DNA from 2 places in the Pilosibacter sp. NGB245 genome. Region 2 is predicted to be linked to the other one. Evidence: a T-box and tRNA genes for the amino acid it is inferred to sense, from the RefSeq annotation. Region 2 holds a T-box; the other holds one or more tRNA genes.
What was found. A T-box is a leader RNA that pairs with one kind of tRNA and senses whether it is charged. The one in region 2 lies ahead of leuS (leucine--tRNA ligase), so its partner is inferred to be a tRNA-Leu.
Positions count from the first base shown of each region.

Region 1 (7,139 bases), 1.2 Mb from region 2:
CTGAAGGCATCTAAGCGTGAAGCCCCCCTCAAGATGAGATATCCCATTCGAAAGAAGTAAGACCCCTTGAAGACGACGAGGTAGATAGGGCAGAGGTGGAAGTGCAGTAATGCATGGAGCTGACTGTTACTAATCGGTCGAGGGCTTATCCAGGAAGGTCAAGTGGAGATTCAAAGGTTGATGAAGTTCAATATGTGGTTTTGAAGGTATGTGTGAGTAGACCAGGCAGAGATGTCTGGCCTTTTTATTTTGCGCGAACAACGAGCTAAAGTCCGCGCCTACGCGAGGCCTTGGCGACTGTCGCGATATGACAAGAGGAAGCTTGCAAAGTGTGTTTTCATTTTTTTATCAGGAAGGTCTTCGATACTTTCTGTTAAATAAAAAAAGCACGATGTGCTAATGATGTGCACTCGTGCAAAAATGAAGTTTGTCGGAAAAATGAAGATTATTGGAATCGACCGTGTGAGGCATCCATGAGATCAGCGGCATCAATAGACATCCGACAGCAGCAAAAACCACAGAGGCAGAGGGGATGCACTGAGCAGATTTACATGCTGTCTGGATATCTGGAAATTATTTCTGGATAAATCCTTTTTGGATCGCATCCTGGATCATCTGATCGGCAAGCTCGTACAGGCGCTCAGAGCCGAGTTTTGTCTTTGCATGGCGGCCATAAACCTGTGCGGAAGTGGTCTGGTGCTGCTTCCAGTCATCGCCGTTGTTACTGTGGTTTAGGAGGAGCGGCTGGATATTATCCATGGCGTGAGCGTATCTGGACTCTGGAGTTTCGCAGTATTCAAACTCATCAAAGAGTGCGGTGAGATCCTTTTTCTGGTCGTCCGGCAGAATAGAAAAGATCCGTTCCTTTGCGGCATCTTCGCGGGCTTTTTGGGACTTTAATCCTTCTTCGTCGTATGCGAAAGTATCTCCCGCATCGATCTCGACGATATCGTGGATCAGGCACATCAGCATGACTTTTGCAATATCAACGGGTTCATTTGCATATTCGCGCAAAAGATATGCCATGATCGCCATATGCCAGGCATGTTCAGCATCATTTTCACGTCGGCCGTGACCGGAAAGATGCGTCTGGCGGAAAATATTTTTCTCCTTATCGATCTCCAGTGTAAAGTCGAGCTGCTGCTTTAAACGTTCATCCATGATTGATCTCCTCCATATATGTATATAGAATTGCTGTTGGGAATGACCAGTAAACCTGCAATGCTTACCGGTAAGTTCCTTTTATGATATCAGCATATCCGAAAAATGTACAGCATGAAATCATGTACTTTAGTGGGAATGGTTCGCGACCAAAGCAGAGTACAGTAATTCTGAGAAGAATTGGTGAACTTATGCCGATTGAAATTACACATCGGATTTCATGTGTGTTCAGCGTGAATTCCAGGCAGGAGAGGAGCAGCGAGCTGATGATCCGGGGCTGGAAAGCTGCAAAAAGAAAGTGTAGAAATTTTTCAAAAAATATGAAAAAATGGGTTGACAGATGCGAAATCATATTATATAATAGCACTGTTCTTAAGGAACAGCTCAAGAACAAAGGAAATATTCCTCGATAGCTCAGTCGGTAGAGCACGCGGCTGTTAACCGCGCTGTCGTAGGTTCGAGTCCTACTCGGGGAGTTTTTATTTTGCCAGTTTCAATATTGAGCTGCTGGTACAAATAATGAGAACGCGGCCCCATGGTCAAGCGGTTAAGACATCGCCCTTTCACGGCGGTAACAGGGGTCCGAATCCCCTTGGGGTCATTGATGTGCCGATGTGGCTCAATTGGCAGAGCAGCTGATTTGTAATCAGCAGGTTATCGGTTCGAGTCCGATCATCGGCTTTCAGTCCTAAACTTATGGACCTTTAGCTCAGTTGGTTAGAGCAACCGGCTCATAACCGGTCGGTCCCGGGTTCAAGTCCCTGAAGGTCCACTCTACCTGGTAAAAGGTTCATACTATTGATAAAAATATTTTGGCCCGGTGGCTCAGCTGGTTAGAGCGCCGCCCTGTCACGGCGGAGGTCGTGGGTTCGAATCCCATCCGGGTCGCTTCCTTAGAAATAAGGATTTTAAATTTCATATCTGGGATCTTAGCTCAGCTGGGAGAGCATCTGCCTTACAAGCAGAGGGTCATAGGTTCGAGCCCTATAGGTCCCACTCGATGGGAAACCATCATCGACATATTTATATGTCTGCCGGTGTGGCGGAATAGGCAGACGCAAGGGACTTAAAATCCCTCGGGGGCAACCCCGTACCGGTTCAAGTCCGGTCACCGGCATGAAAGAAGCTTGTATTTACAGGCTTCTTTTTTTATTTAATAGATCAATCCCTCTTTCCTTTTACACATGGAAAGAGGGATTTTTGTGCATCGGATGAGGGTGTGAGGTTAAAAAGAGACAGGGAGCGTTGTCGGAGACAATCTGTTTTTAACGCATATTCTTAAGTCTGGCGATATCCGCATCGGTGCGGTTTCCGTGAATCGTGATTTCGGAGAGTGCCTCCTCGATCCGCTTAAATTCCTGATCGGTCAGTTCCACATCGGCGAGATTTTCGATGATGCGCTCCATCATCGAATATTCACTTTGAACGGCGGTCAGCGGAGTAACGGCGTGAGCACGGCGGATCACGATCGGCACACTCACTGCTTCGTCCGTGTAAAACAATCGTTGACCTGTGGTCGTCTGTCAGCAGGGACTATCCGGGGATCCAGCTTCAGATCGTTCCCTTTGATGACACTTATCCGGAGTGGCTGAATGTGTTAGAAAATCTGGGAAAAGATCTTGATATTGTGGCGGGGATCTATCCATCTACCAGATGGAAGCGCCGCTGCCAGATCTTACCGTTGACGGAGATCCCGCTCTGCTGTGCGGTTTCCAGGCAAAATCCGCTGTCCTCCAGGAAAAAACTCCGTCTGCCGGATCTCTACGGCGAAAATCTTCTGATGGTAGAGCGCGGAGACACGAAATTTATAGATGCACTGAGGGATGAGATCGAAAAAAATCATCCGCAGATCCACATTCAGGATGTTGCATCTTATGGCACCGGAGTATTCAATCAGTGCGACCGGACCAACAGTGTCATGGTCACGATCGGAACCTGGGCAGAGCTTCACCCATCGTTAGTCACGATTCTCTGTGAATGGGATTACACAGTGCCATATGGGATCGTGTATGCGGAGAATCCATCAGCACTGGTTCTGGAATTTATCGGTATTATGAAGAAATTTTCAAAGATCGGATAGATTATAGTTGCATTTTACAATGGACAGAGTTATAAAAATTACAGAAAATTCCGATAACTGTCATGCCGGCTGATAGAGGGAAAACGGACAGACGTGATTGTGAGATAAAACAGGAACAGGAGAAGAAAGATGACATTTCGGTATGCATGGAAGCGGTCGATCCCGGTCATGGCGGGCTATATCGTCCTGGGAATGGGATTCGGAATGCTGCTCGGGGCAAAAGGATACGGCGTTTTTTGGGCGATCGCCATGAGCGTGTTTATTTACGCCGGATCGATGCAGTATGTGGCGATCGATCTGATAACGGGAGGTGCGTCCCTGATCTCGGCGGCGCTTATGACACTTATGGTCAATGCGCGGCATTTATTCTACGGGATCTCCATGGTGGAACGGTACAAAGATACGAAGCCGTATAAGCCGTATCTGATCTTTGCGCTGACAGATGAGACGTATTCGCTGGTGTGCAGCGGGGATGTGCCGGAAGGCGTGGAGGAGAAAAAATACTTCTTTCTGGTATCGCTGCTGGATCAGATCTACTGGGTATTCGGAACGGTGCTTGGCTCAGTACTCGGAAGCGTGCTGAACATTAATACGGAGGGAATCGACTTTTCCATGACGGCGCTGTTTCTTGTGGTGTTTACCGAACAGTGGAAGAGTACAAAGGATCACAGAAGCGCAATTGCCGGAGTGGCAGCATCGGTACTCTGCCTGCTGGTGTTCGGACCGTCCTCGTTCCTGATCCCGTCGATGATCTCGATCACGGTGATCCTGACGGTGATGCGAGGGAGAAGGAGAACAGAAAGTGCTCAGAGAACAGCATGATTCTGATACGCTTCTGAAAAATTTGCATATGAAAGAACGAAAACTCTGACTGGGTGGGAAACATATGAAACTGGTCTGGCAGGAAAATGTCCAGTCAGGAAGGAGAGAGGATAACGGATGATAGATTTGAGAGCGGCAGCGCTGATCGCAGTGTGCGCCGGTGTGACGATGCTTTTGAGGTTTCTGCCGTTTCTGGTGTTTGGCGGCAAGAAGGAGGTTCCGGGATATATCACATATCTGTCCGGAGTTCTTCCGTATGCGATCATGGGAATGCTGGTGGTGTACTGCCTGAAAAATATGAATCTGTTCGCGGGAACGCACGGGATCCCGGAAATTCTGGCGTCTGCTGCTGTTGTCGGACTCCATGTCCGGAAACGGAATACGCTGCTCAGCATCGCGGTTGGGACAGTGTTCTATATGTTTCTGGTCCAGGTGGTATTTTAAACGATCGTATACTGCTTGTGGGATAAAAAAATTTATGATATGATAGTCTCATCTTACGGAAAGTCTGGCGGATCGTGCTTTTTCTGCAATATAGTCTGAATATATCTGAAAGAAGCAGACAGGGAAAGTGCGGTATCCGGCGGCTGGAATGGAGGTCTGGATGAGAAGAAAAGACAGAGAATTGAAGGACATGGCTGATATCGTGTCGATCGCAAAGCGGGAAACTGTGTGTACCGTTGCGTTCCACGATGAGCCATGTCCTTATTTGATTCCGCTGAATTACGGAGCGGAAGTGGAAGACGGGAAGCTGATCCTGTACTTCCATGGAGCGAAAGAGGGAACAAAACTCGACAGGATCAGAGAAAATCCCAATGTCTCATATTGCATTTACGGGGCGAATATCCTGACGATCAATTATGATACAGCCTGCAAGTCTACGACGAGTTTTGAGAGTATCTGTGGAAACGGAACTGCTTGTCTGGTGGAAGATACCGCGGAAAAGAAAAAAGCGCTGGCAGTCCTCATGAACCAGGTAAGTCCGAAGAAGGCCTTTGATGAGAATTCGTTCGCGGAGCCGATGGTAAATGCAGTTACCGTCTGGAAAATCATAACCGAAACCGTAACAGGGAAGAGACACGAATGACACGAGCGAAAGTGAGCCAGAAGCGTGCTTGCACGGTTATGGCGAACGGCGAGTGTGCGCATGAACGATAAGTTCATGCGAATCAAGAGAGCGAAAGTGAGCCAGAAACGTGCTTGCACGGTTGTGGCGAACGGCAAGTGTGCGAATGAATAAGGCAGACAATAGAAAGGAGTACATATATATGGGAACAGATTTCAGAAAAGAGATCGGAGCGACGATCGATCAGAGGAGCAGCGAATACACAAAGATCAGCGACGCGATCTGGGGCTTTGCGGAGCCGAGATTTCAGGAATATGAGTCCTCAAAACTTCAGCAGGAGTTTTTGAAATCCAGAGGATTCTCTGTCAAATCGGATCTTGCGGGGGAAGAGACCGCATTTATCGCTGAATGGGGAAGCGGAAAGCCGATCCTCGCATTCCTGGGTGAGTTTGATGCACTTTCCAGTCTTCAGCAGGAAGCAGACAACCTGGAACGCTGCCCGATCCCGGGAAAGACGAACGGACATGGCTGCGGTCATCATCTGCTCGGAACAGCTTCCGTGGCTGCGGTGGATTCCTTAAAAACGTATATGGAAGAGAACCATATGAGCGGAACGATCCGTTACTATGGCTGCCCGGCAGAAGAGAATGCAGGCGGAAAAGCATATCTGGTCCGCGACGGCTACTTTGATGACTGTGATATCGCGATCACATGGCATCCGTATACCATGAATAAAGCAATGAAGGGCGGTTATCATCTGGCAAACTTCCGTGCATTCTTTACTTTCCATGGAATTTCCTCCCATGCGGCAGGTGCTCCGGAGCTTGGGCGTTCTGCGCTGGACGCAGTTGAGATCATGGATATCGGTGTCAACTATATGAGAGAGCACATGATCGATGCGGCGAGAGTTCACGGCGCTATCACAAACTCCGGCGGAATCGCTCCGAACGTGATCCCGGCGGAAGCCCAGATCCTCTATGCGATCCGCGCACCGAAGGTAACCCAGGTGAAGAAGCTCTATGAGCGGATGTGCGACATTGCGAAGGGCGCTGCGCTGATCACAGGAACAACGGTGGATATCAAACAAGTTGCGGCCTATTCCAACCTGATCAATAATGACACTCTTGCGGATCTTGTCCAGGAGAACCTGGAGCATGTTATCCCGGTCGGCTACACAGAGGAAGAGCTTGCCTATGCGAAGAAGTTCCAGGGCGTCATCACGGAACTTGATAAAGAAGGATTAAAAGATCAGGCATCCGCGATCGGAGGAAAAGAGCACCGTCAGGAGCTTTTAGAGAGCCCGATGTGGGATTTCATTGTTGATAAGAATACTTCTTACGGCGGAGGCGGATCCACGGATGTCGGAGATGTCAGCTGGGTCGTTCCGACAGGACAGGTCTACACGAGCTGTTTCCCGGCAGGTACTGCGCTCCACTCCTGGGTAGCGGTTGCCCAAGGTAAATCATCGATCGCCCATAAGGGAATGCTGTCGGCAGCGAAAGTCATGGCTTATGTCGGCGCTGAGCTTCTCCTGAATCCGGAGCTGATCGAAAAAGCAAAGGCAGACTGGAAGGAAGAGCTGGACGGAGAGACATATCCGAATCCGCTTCCGGCAGATCTGAAACCGTCGATCTGGTAAGGAGATCGTACTGCGGGTGATCCTGCATAGGAATTGGATTGTTTGAACTACGATTGCGGTGCGCGGCTGAGCTGTTTTTGCGCACCGCGATCGGTAAAACAAAAAATTGAATAAAAATTTCAAAAAGTGTTGACAGAAACGAAAATATGTAGTAGAATACTTTTCGTTGAGTGAGTTGCGGTTCACCAAGACTTCTCAAATGTGCGTCAGTAGCTCAGCTGGATAGAGCATACGGCTACGGACCGTAGTGTCGGGAGTTCGAATCTTCTCTGGCGCGCTGATTAAGGCATCTGCATTAGCAGATGCCTTTTTTCGTATCATAGGAGACAGCATATGAAGAGAAAGACAGAACATTTTACATATGAACTGAT
Region 1 covers NZ_CM171584.1:2,884,969-2,892,107, reverse strand. The annotation lists rRNA gene ACXMYH_RS12990 (23S ribosomal RNA) at 1-153, shown strand, start outside; gene ACXMYH_RS12985 (HD domain-containing protein) at 574-1,161, opposite strand; tRNA gene ACXMYH_RS12980 (tRNA-Asn) at 1,565-1,637, shown strand; tRNA gene ACXMYH_RS12975 (tRNA-Glu) at 1,691-1,762, shown strand; tRNA gene ACXMYH_RS12970 (tRNA-Thr) at 1,770-1,842, shown strand; tRNA gene ACXMYH_RS12965 (tRNA-Ile) at 1,860-1,933, shown strand; tRNA gene ACXMYH_RS12960 (tRNA-Asp) at 1,976-2,049, shown strand; tRNA gene ACXMYH_RS12955 (tRNA-Val) at 2,085-2,157, shown strand; tRNA gene ACXMYH_RS12950 (tRNA-Leu) at 2,195-2,278, shown strand; gene ACXMYH_RS12945 (hypothetical protein) at 2,427-2,663, opposite strand; gene ACXMYH_RS12940 (LysR family transcriptional regulator substrate-binding protein) at 2,642-3,241, shown strand; gene ACXMYH_RS12935 (AzlC family ABC transporter permease) at 3,371-4,063, shown strand; gene ACXMYH_RS12930 (branched-chain amino acid transporter permease) at 4,181-4,507, shown strand; gene ACXMYH_RS12925 (pyridoxamine 5'-phosphate oxidase family protein) at 4,668-5,150, shown strand; gene ACXMYH_RS12920 (M20 family metallopeptidase) at 5,332-6,768, shown strand; tRNA gene ACXMYH_RS12915 (tRNA-Arg) at 6,972-7,045, shown strand; gene ACXMYH_RS12910 (M48 family metallopeptidase) at 7,102-7,139, shown strand, end outside.
Region 1: it encodes a tRNA-Leu, which carries the amino acid that the T-box ahead of leuS (leucine--tRNA ligase) is inferred to sense. The anticodon was not compared.

Region 2 (7,139 bases):
AGATCGTAGATACAGCTTTGTAAATGCCGCGTTTGATAAGCTCGGAGCGGAGAGCGTTCTGGAGATCGTAGCCGATATATCCCTGGCTCATTGCGGAGCAGACAGACATCGGAGCCGGAGTGTAACCTTCGTGATTTTTCGCAAATTCATTTAACGCGGTGTGGATCATACCGAGCTGCGGAGTATTTCCGTGGGTGATCACAACCTGCCAGCCGTCCTGAATAAAATCAGCGATGGCTTTCGCTGTTTTTGTAACGGCTGTCTTCTGCTCCGGAAGGTTCGTTCCGAGAGCGTCATGTCCAAGTGCTAAAACAAGTCTTTTCTTTGCCATATCTAATACCTCATTTCTATTATGTACCGATATCGTCTGGGCAGATAAAATTGCGCGGGAGCCGCGGATAAGTTTTCTCCGCGGACCGGCACAAAACGGTCTGCGCCTGTGTATTTTCAGATATTTTACCATATTTTGATAGATTATGGAAGAAAAAACTCAAAGTTTTATGATTGAGTACAGGAGAAATTTCCTGAACTGAAAATTATATATGGCGCTGCGGCGGCAGAAGCTTACGGGATGAATTTTATGCCGGAATGAAAGAGAATTGAAAGAAATAATTTTTTGCATTTTCAGATAACTTATGCTAAAATAGGAACAACTGAGTCGAGAGATCACTGTGGCGTGCGCTCTGTGTGGCGGCAGTGAATGATCCCCAACACGGGGAACGTAAGGAGGAAACAATTTTGAAGCTGTTATCGATAGCAATTCCATGCTACAATTCAGCGGCGTATATGGAAAACTGTATCAAGTCTCTGCTTCCGGGCGGAAACGAGGTGGAGATCCTGATCGTGGATGATGGTTCCACAAAAGACAATACGGCGGAGATCGCTGACCGTTATGAGAAAGAATATCCGGGTATCTGTAAGGCGATCCACCAGGAGAACGGTGGACACGGCGCTGCGGTTAACGCGGGATTAAAGGCCGCGACCGGAATCTATTTTAAGGTTGTGGACAGTGATGACTGGGTAAATGAGCAGGCCTACAGGCAGGTGCTCGACACCCTGCGCCGCTTTGTTTACGGAAAAGATACCCTGGATATGCTGATCACAAACTTTGTCTATGAGAAACAGGGCGCGAAGCACAAGAAAGTCATGAACTATAATCTGGCGCTTCCGAAGAACGAGATCTTTACCTGGAGCGATGTGAAGGTGTTCGTTGCAGGACAGTATATCCTGATGCATTCTGTCGTTTACAGAACGGAACTTTTGAGAGACTGTAAACTGGAGCTCCCGGAGCACACATTCTACGTGGACAATATCTTCGTCTACGAGCCGCTCCCGCATGTACATACGATGTACTACCTGGATGTGAACTTCTACCGCTACTTTATCGGCCGCTCCGACCAGTCTGTCAATGAACAGGTCATGATCGGAAGAATCGACCAGCAGATCCGCGTGACGAAGCTGATGCTTGGCTACTATGATGTGACGAAGATCCAGAATAAGAAGCTCCGCCACTATATGGTCCGTTACTTAGAGATCATGATGGTCATCTGCTCGATCCTCGCGATCAAGTCCGGCAGCGAGGAGAATATGGCAAAGAAAAAAGCATTGTGGGAAGAGTTAAAGAAATCCAATCCGGCGCTCTACCTGCGACTCCGCTGGGGCTTCTTGGGACAGGGCATGAACCTTCCGGGAAAAGGCGGAAGATCCCTCTCCATCGCGGGATATAAGATCGCGCAGAAATTCTTCGGATTTAACTAGGCGCCTGGAGACGGATCGATGTTGAAGGAGAAAACCGTTACGATCATGTCCGGTAGAAATAATATCGTTCTGAAGAAAGAAGGACCAAGGGTTCATAATGAATCCAAGGTCCTCTTTTTGTGTTAAATTAATCTGTAATGAAGAAATAACACACATTTATTCTAACTCAAAACAGGCAGTTCTGCCAATACTAATAGTTTCCAATGTTCTTCAAGAAGGAAACGACCGACAAAAACTATCATGAAGATCCCCGGCCGCACAGAATTTATGGGGTAAAGGGAAGGGTACTTTTAGAGGCTACTTCCCGTGTTATTCTTATTTTCCAAGAATGATCTTGATGATCAATACCGTCACCACACAGATCATCACCGGACGGATGATCTTTGCACCGTTTTTGATGGCGAAACCGGCGCCTAGATAGTTTCCGAGAACATTGCAGAATGCGCATGGAACTGCAATGGCGTACAGCACGTTTCCGGAAAGAACGTAGGAGAGAAGCGCCGTGTAGTTGGAGACGATCAGCGTGAGCTTCGCGTTTCCGGAGGCGGTGCGGATATCATATTTTAACAGGAAGGTAAAGAGCAGCATCGCGATCGTTCCGCCGCCCGGACCGTACATACTGTCATAGAGACCGAGGGTCATGCCGATGAGGAGCGCCTTCAGGGCGACAGGAACCGTCAGGGATTTCCGTGTGTCCGTATAGTTCCAGGCATTCTTCATAAAGATCACAAGGATCGCGGTGAGCGGAAGAAGAACCATCAACATGGAACGGATCTGCTCCTCCTTCAGGTAGAAAATGATCCTCGTGCCGAGCATGGAGGAGAGAAAGGCGGTTATGGCGCTGATCAGCGTGACCTTCAGGTCGAGGCAGCCGCTCTTAAAATATTTCCATGCGGCGATAGTGCTTCCGAAGGCACACTGGAATTTATTGCAGCCGTAGACGTAGTAGATCGGCATTCCGCACATCATATAGGCCGGGAGCGCAATCAATCCGCCTCCACCAGCGATGGAGTCGATAAATCCCGCAATAAAGAGGAGCGGGCAGAGCCAGATGAGATTGTGGACATATTCCATAGATATTCCCCCTTGTATTTTGCGGCTGCCAGATGAAAAAATGCCGAAATGCCGCTTTTTCTGATGGAATCTCAAGCAGAGACCTATTCTTCCATACTATATAAGAATCCGGAAAAAGTCAATCGGTTTTCTGAAACCTTGACATAACCTGGATTCTATGGTAAATTTATTGAGTTAAAATGCGTCGAAGAGGACCAGTAAGAGAGAATACGGAGCACAGAGAACTGCCGGCCGGTGCGAGGCAGCATCCAGAAGCTTTCCGAACTCGCCTCGGAGCAGCATGCTGAAAGAGCGGGCAGAGCAGCGGGAAAACGAAACGCTGTCTGCGGATATCCTCAGATAGGCATTGCCGGTTTCCGCCGTTATCGGAAAATGAGTGCATACGGGTGAAGACCCAGTATGAAATAGAGTGGTACCGCGTGAGAATCTAAGTCCCCCACGTCTCTATAAATTTATGATAGAGATAGAGGGACTTTTTTGTTGCCCGAAACCGGAAAAGCGGTCAGGCAATCGAACAGGGTCTGGGAGTTCCCGGATTCCGGTAAATACAGCGGCGGCGGGCGAAATCCGCGGAGCGTATTTTTGCACCGCCTTCAACGATATGAAATGGAGGAGAAAAGCGTCATGGCACAGTACAACCACACCGCCATTGAGAGCAAATGGCGTGAGAATTGGGAAAAGAATCCGATCAATGTCAATGATGGAAAGAAAGAAAAATATTACTGCCTGGATATGTTCCCATATCCGTCCGGCAGCGGACTTCATGTAGGTCACTGGAGAGGTTATGTAATCTCTGATGTATGGAGTCGTTATCAGTTATTAAAGGGAAAATATGTGATCCACCCGATGGGCTGGGACGCGTTTGGTCTTCCGGCTGAGAACTACGCGATCAAGATGGGCGTTCATCCGGCGATCTCCACAGCGTCCAATATCAAAAATATCAAACGTCAGATCAACCAGATCGCAGCGCTCTATGACTGGGATATGGAAGTAAACACGACAGATCCGTCCTTCTATAAATGGACCCAGTGGATCTTCGTACAGATGTTCAAAAAAGGTCTTGCATACGAGAAGGAATTCCCGATCAACTGGTGCCCGTCCTGTAAGACAGGTCTTGCGAACGAGGAAGTCGTAAACGGCTGCTGTGAGCGCTGCGGCACACCGGTTACAAAGAAGAATCTCCGTCAGTGGATGTTAAAGATCACTGCATATGCAGACCGTCTCTTAAACGACCTCGACAAGCTCGACTGGCCGGAGAAGGTTAAAAAGATGCAGACCGACTGGATCGGCAAATCCTACGGTGCAGAGGTTGAGTTCCCGGTAAAGGGACGCGACGAGAAGATCACTGTCTACACAACAAGACCGGATACGCTTCACGGCGCAACCTTTATGGTACTCTCCCCGGAGCATAAGCTTGCAAAAGAGCTTGCAACGGATGAGACGAGAGAGGCTGTTGAGAAGTACATCTTCGACGCTTCCATGAAGTCCAACGTAGACCGTCTCCAGGGCAAGGAAAAGACAGGCGTCTTCACAGGATCCTATGCGATCAACCCGTTAAACGGCAAGGAAGTTCCGATCTGGCTGTCTGATTATGTTCTCGCTGACTACGGTACCGGAGCGATCATGTGCGTACCGGCACACGACGACCGTGACTTTGAGTTTGCAAAGAAATTTGGTCTCCCGATCATCCAGGTCATCGCCCAGGACGGCAAAGAGATCGAGAACATGACAGAAGCTTACACAGACGCGAAGGGAACCATGATCAATTCCGGTGAGTGGAACGGCATGGAGTCCTCCGTATTAAAGAAAGAAGCTCCGCACATCATCGAGAAGATGGGTATTGGTAAAAAGACTGTCAACTACAAGCTCCGTGACTGGGTATTCTCCCGTCAGCGTTACTGGGGCGAGCCGATCCCGATCGTTCACTGCCCGAAGTGCGGCAATGTTCCGGTCCCGGAGGATCAGCTTCCGTTAAAACTTCCGGAGGTTGAGAGCTATCAGCCGACCGGTACCGGTGAGTCCCCGCTTGCGGCGATCGACTCCTGGGTAAACACCACATGCCCGTGCTGCGGCGCTCCGGCAAAACGTGAGACAAACACAATGCCTCAGTGGGCTGGTTCCTCCTGGTACTTCTTACGTTATGTAGATAACAAGAACGACAAGGAACTTGTATCTAAAGAGAAAGCAGACAAGTACCTTCCGGTAGATATGTATATCGGCGGTGTTGAGCATGCCGTTCTTCACCTTCTGTATTCCAGATTCTACACGAAGTTCTTATACGATATCGGAGTGATCGACTTCGATGAGCCGTTCAAGAAGCTGTTCAACCAGGGTATGATCACCGGCAAGAACGGTATCAAGATGAGTAAGTCCAAAGGAAACGTTGTTTCCCCGGATGATCTTGTAAGAGATTACGGTTGTGATGCGTTAAGAATGTACGAGCTCTTCGTTGGACCGCCGGAGCTGGATGCCGAGTGGGACGACAGAGGAATCGAGGGCGTTGCCAGATTCTTAAATCGTTTCTACAACCTTGTGATGGACAGCAAGGACAAGGATATCAAGGAGACAAAGGAGATGGTGAAGCTCCGCCACAAGCTTGTCTACGATATCGAGACACGTTTCAACCAGTTCAGCCTGAATACCGTAGTATCCGGATTCATGGAGTACTGCAACAAGCTCACAGACGTTGCGAAGAGAGAGGGCGGAATCGACAAGGAGACATTAAAGACATTCGTGATCTTACTGGCTCCGTTCACACCGCATCTTGGCGAGGAACTCTGGAGAGAACTCGGCGGCACGGACAGCGTATTCCATGCAACATGGCCGGAGTGCGATGAGGAAGCAATGAAGGACGATGAGATCGAGGTTGCCGTACAGGTAAATGGTAAGGTAAAAGCGGTCATCATGGTTCCGGCTGACATCGCAAAAGAGGATGCGATCGCTGCAGGTAAAGCTGCGGTAGAAGGAAAGATCACCGGAAACATCGTGAAGGAGATCTATGTTCCGAAGAAGATCGTAAACCTTGTTGTAAAATAAGATGGAGTGACAGAAACTGTCGGATCATCTGAAAAATTCGTGCCAATATAAGTATTTGAAAAAATTCCGGGCGGGATCCTTGCGGTCCCGCCCTTTTTCACTGCCGAAATGTCAGTATTTACTATACATGCCGGAAACCTCCTTTTGTTAATTTTGAACAAATTGTAAACAGATTATGACTATAGAAAGGCTGAAACCAAATAAAACAAACAAATTAAACAAAAAATACGCAGAAAGGAAAACTTTATTGACAAAGATGTTAGAAAATGATATTCTTTAATCATGAAATTCAGAAAAGAGTGTATATATAGGTATAGTAAATATTTACATTCAACGATTACCAACAACACTCTGACGAAACAGAAATAACTTGAAGGAGGGCATGTGAATGAAAAAAAGAACAGCAGCGAGATCGGTGGCAGCCGTTGTCGGAGCAGCAATGGTGCTGACAGCGTGCGGAGGCGGAAACAATGCAGCGGCAACGACCGCGGCAGCAGGCGGCAGTGAGACTCAGGCAACAGCGGAAAGCTCCGGCGGCGGAAATATCACAAAGACAGATATCGTCTTTGCCCAGGCCTCTGACGTCGTGACCCTGGATCCGGCAGGACAGCAGGATACCACTTCCGGTGTACTTATGAAACATGTGTACAGTACCTTGATGGATGTCGATGATGATGGCAACCTTGTTCCGGATCTGGCAGAGAGCTACGAGATGAAGAGTGACACGGAATATACCTTCACCCTGAGACAGGACGCATGCTTCTCTGATGGCACGCCGGTTACAGCGAAGGATGTAAAGTTTACATTTGACCGTGCGAAGGATATGCCGAAGACGAAATCCAATACCTCCAAGATCGAAGAGGTTATCGCAGATGACGATCACCATGTTACCTTCAAGCTGACACAGCCATATGCGGCATTTAAGACCATTGTTACTTCGTCGAACCTTAGTATTGTTTCCGAGGCAGCGGTCACAGCAGCGGGAGAGTCTTACGGTGATGTTGACAATATTCTCGGATCCGGTGAGTTCACAGTTACCGAGTGGGTTCCGAACGACCACTACACCCTGGCAAGAAACGAAAAATACTGGGGTGAGATGCCGATCACTACAACGATCACCTGCCGCGTGATCCCGGAGGGAAGCGCCCGCGCCATTGCCCTTGAGGCAGGAGAGGTCGATCTTGTATGGAACGTTGACGCGACAGACTGTGCGAACATCGAGGCAAATCCGGATGTGACGCTGTTGAGCCAGACGTCTTCTTCCATCGAAT
Region 2 covers NZ_CM171584.1:1,692,650-1,699,788, forward strand. The annotation lists gene arcC (carbamate kinase) at 1-331, opposite strand, end outside; gene ACXMYH_RS07650 (glycosyltransferase family 2 protein) at 739-1,758, shown strand; gene ACXMYH_RS07655 (sulfite exporter TauE/SafE family protein) at 2,074-2,832, opposite strand; T-box leader at 3,008-3,281, shown strand; gene leuS (leucine--tRNA ligase) at 3,457-5,868, shown strand; gene ACXMYH_RS07665 (ABC transporter substrate-binding protein) at 6,257-7,139, shown strand, end outside.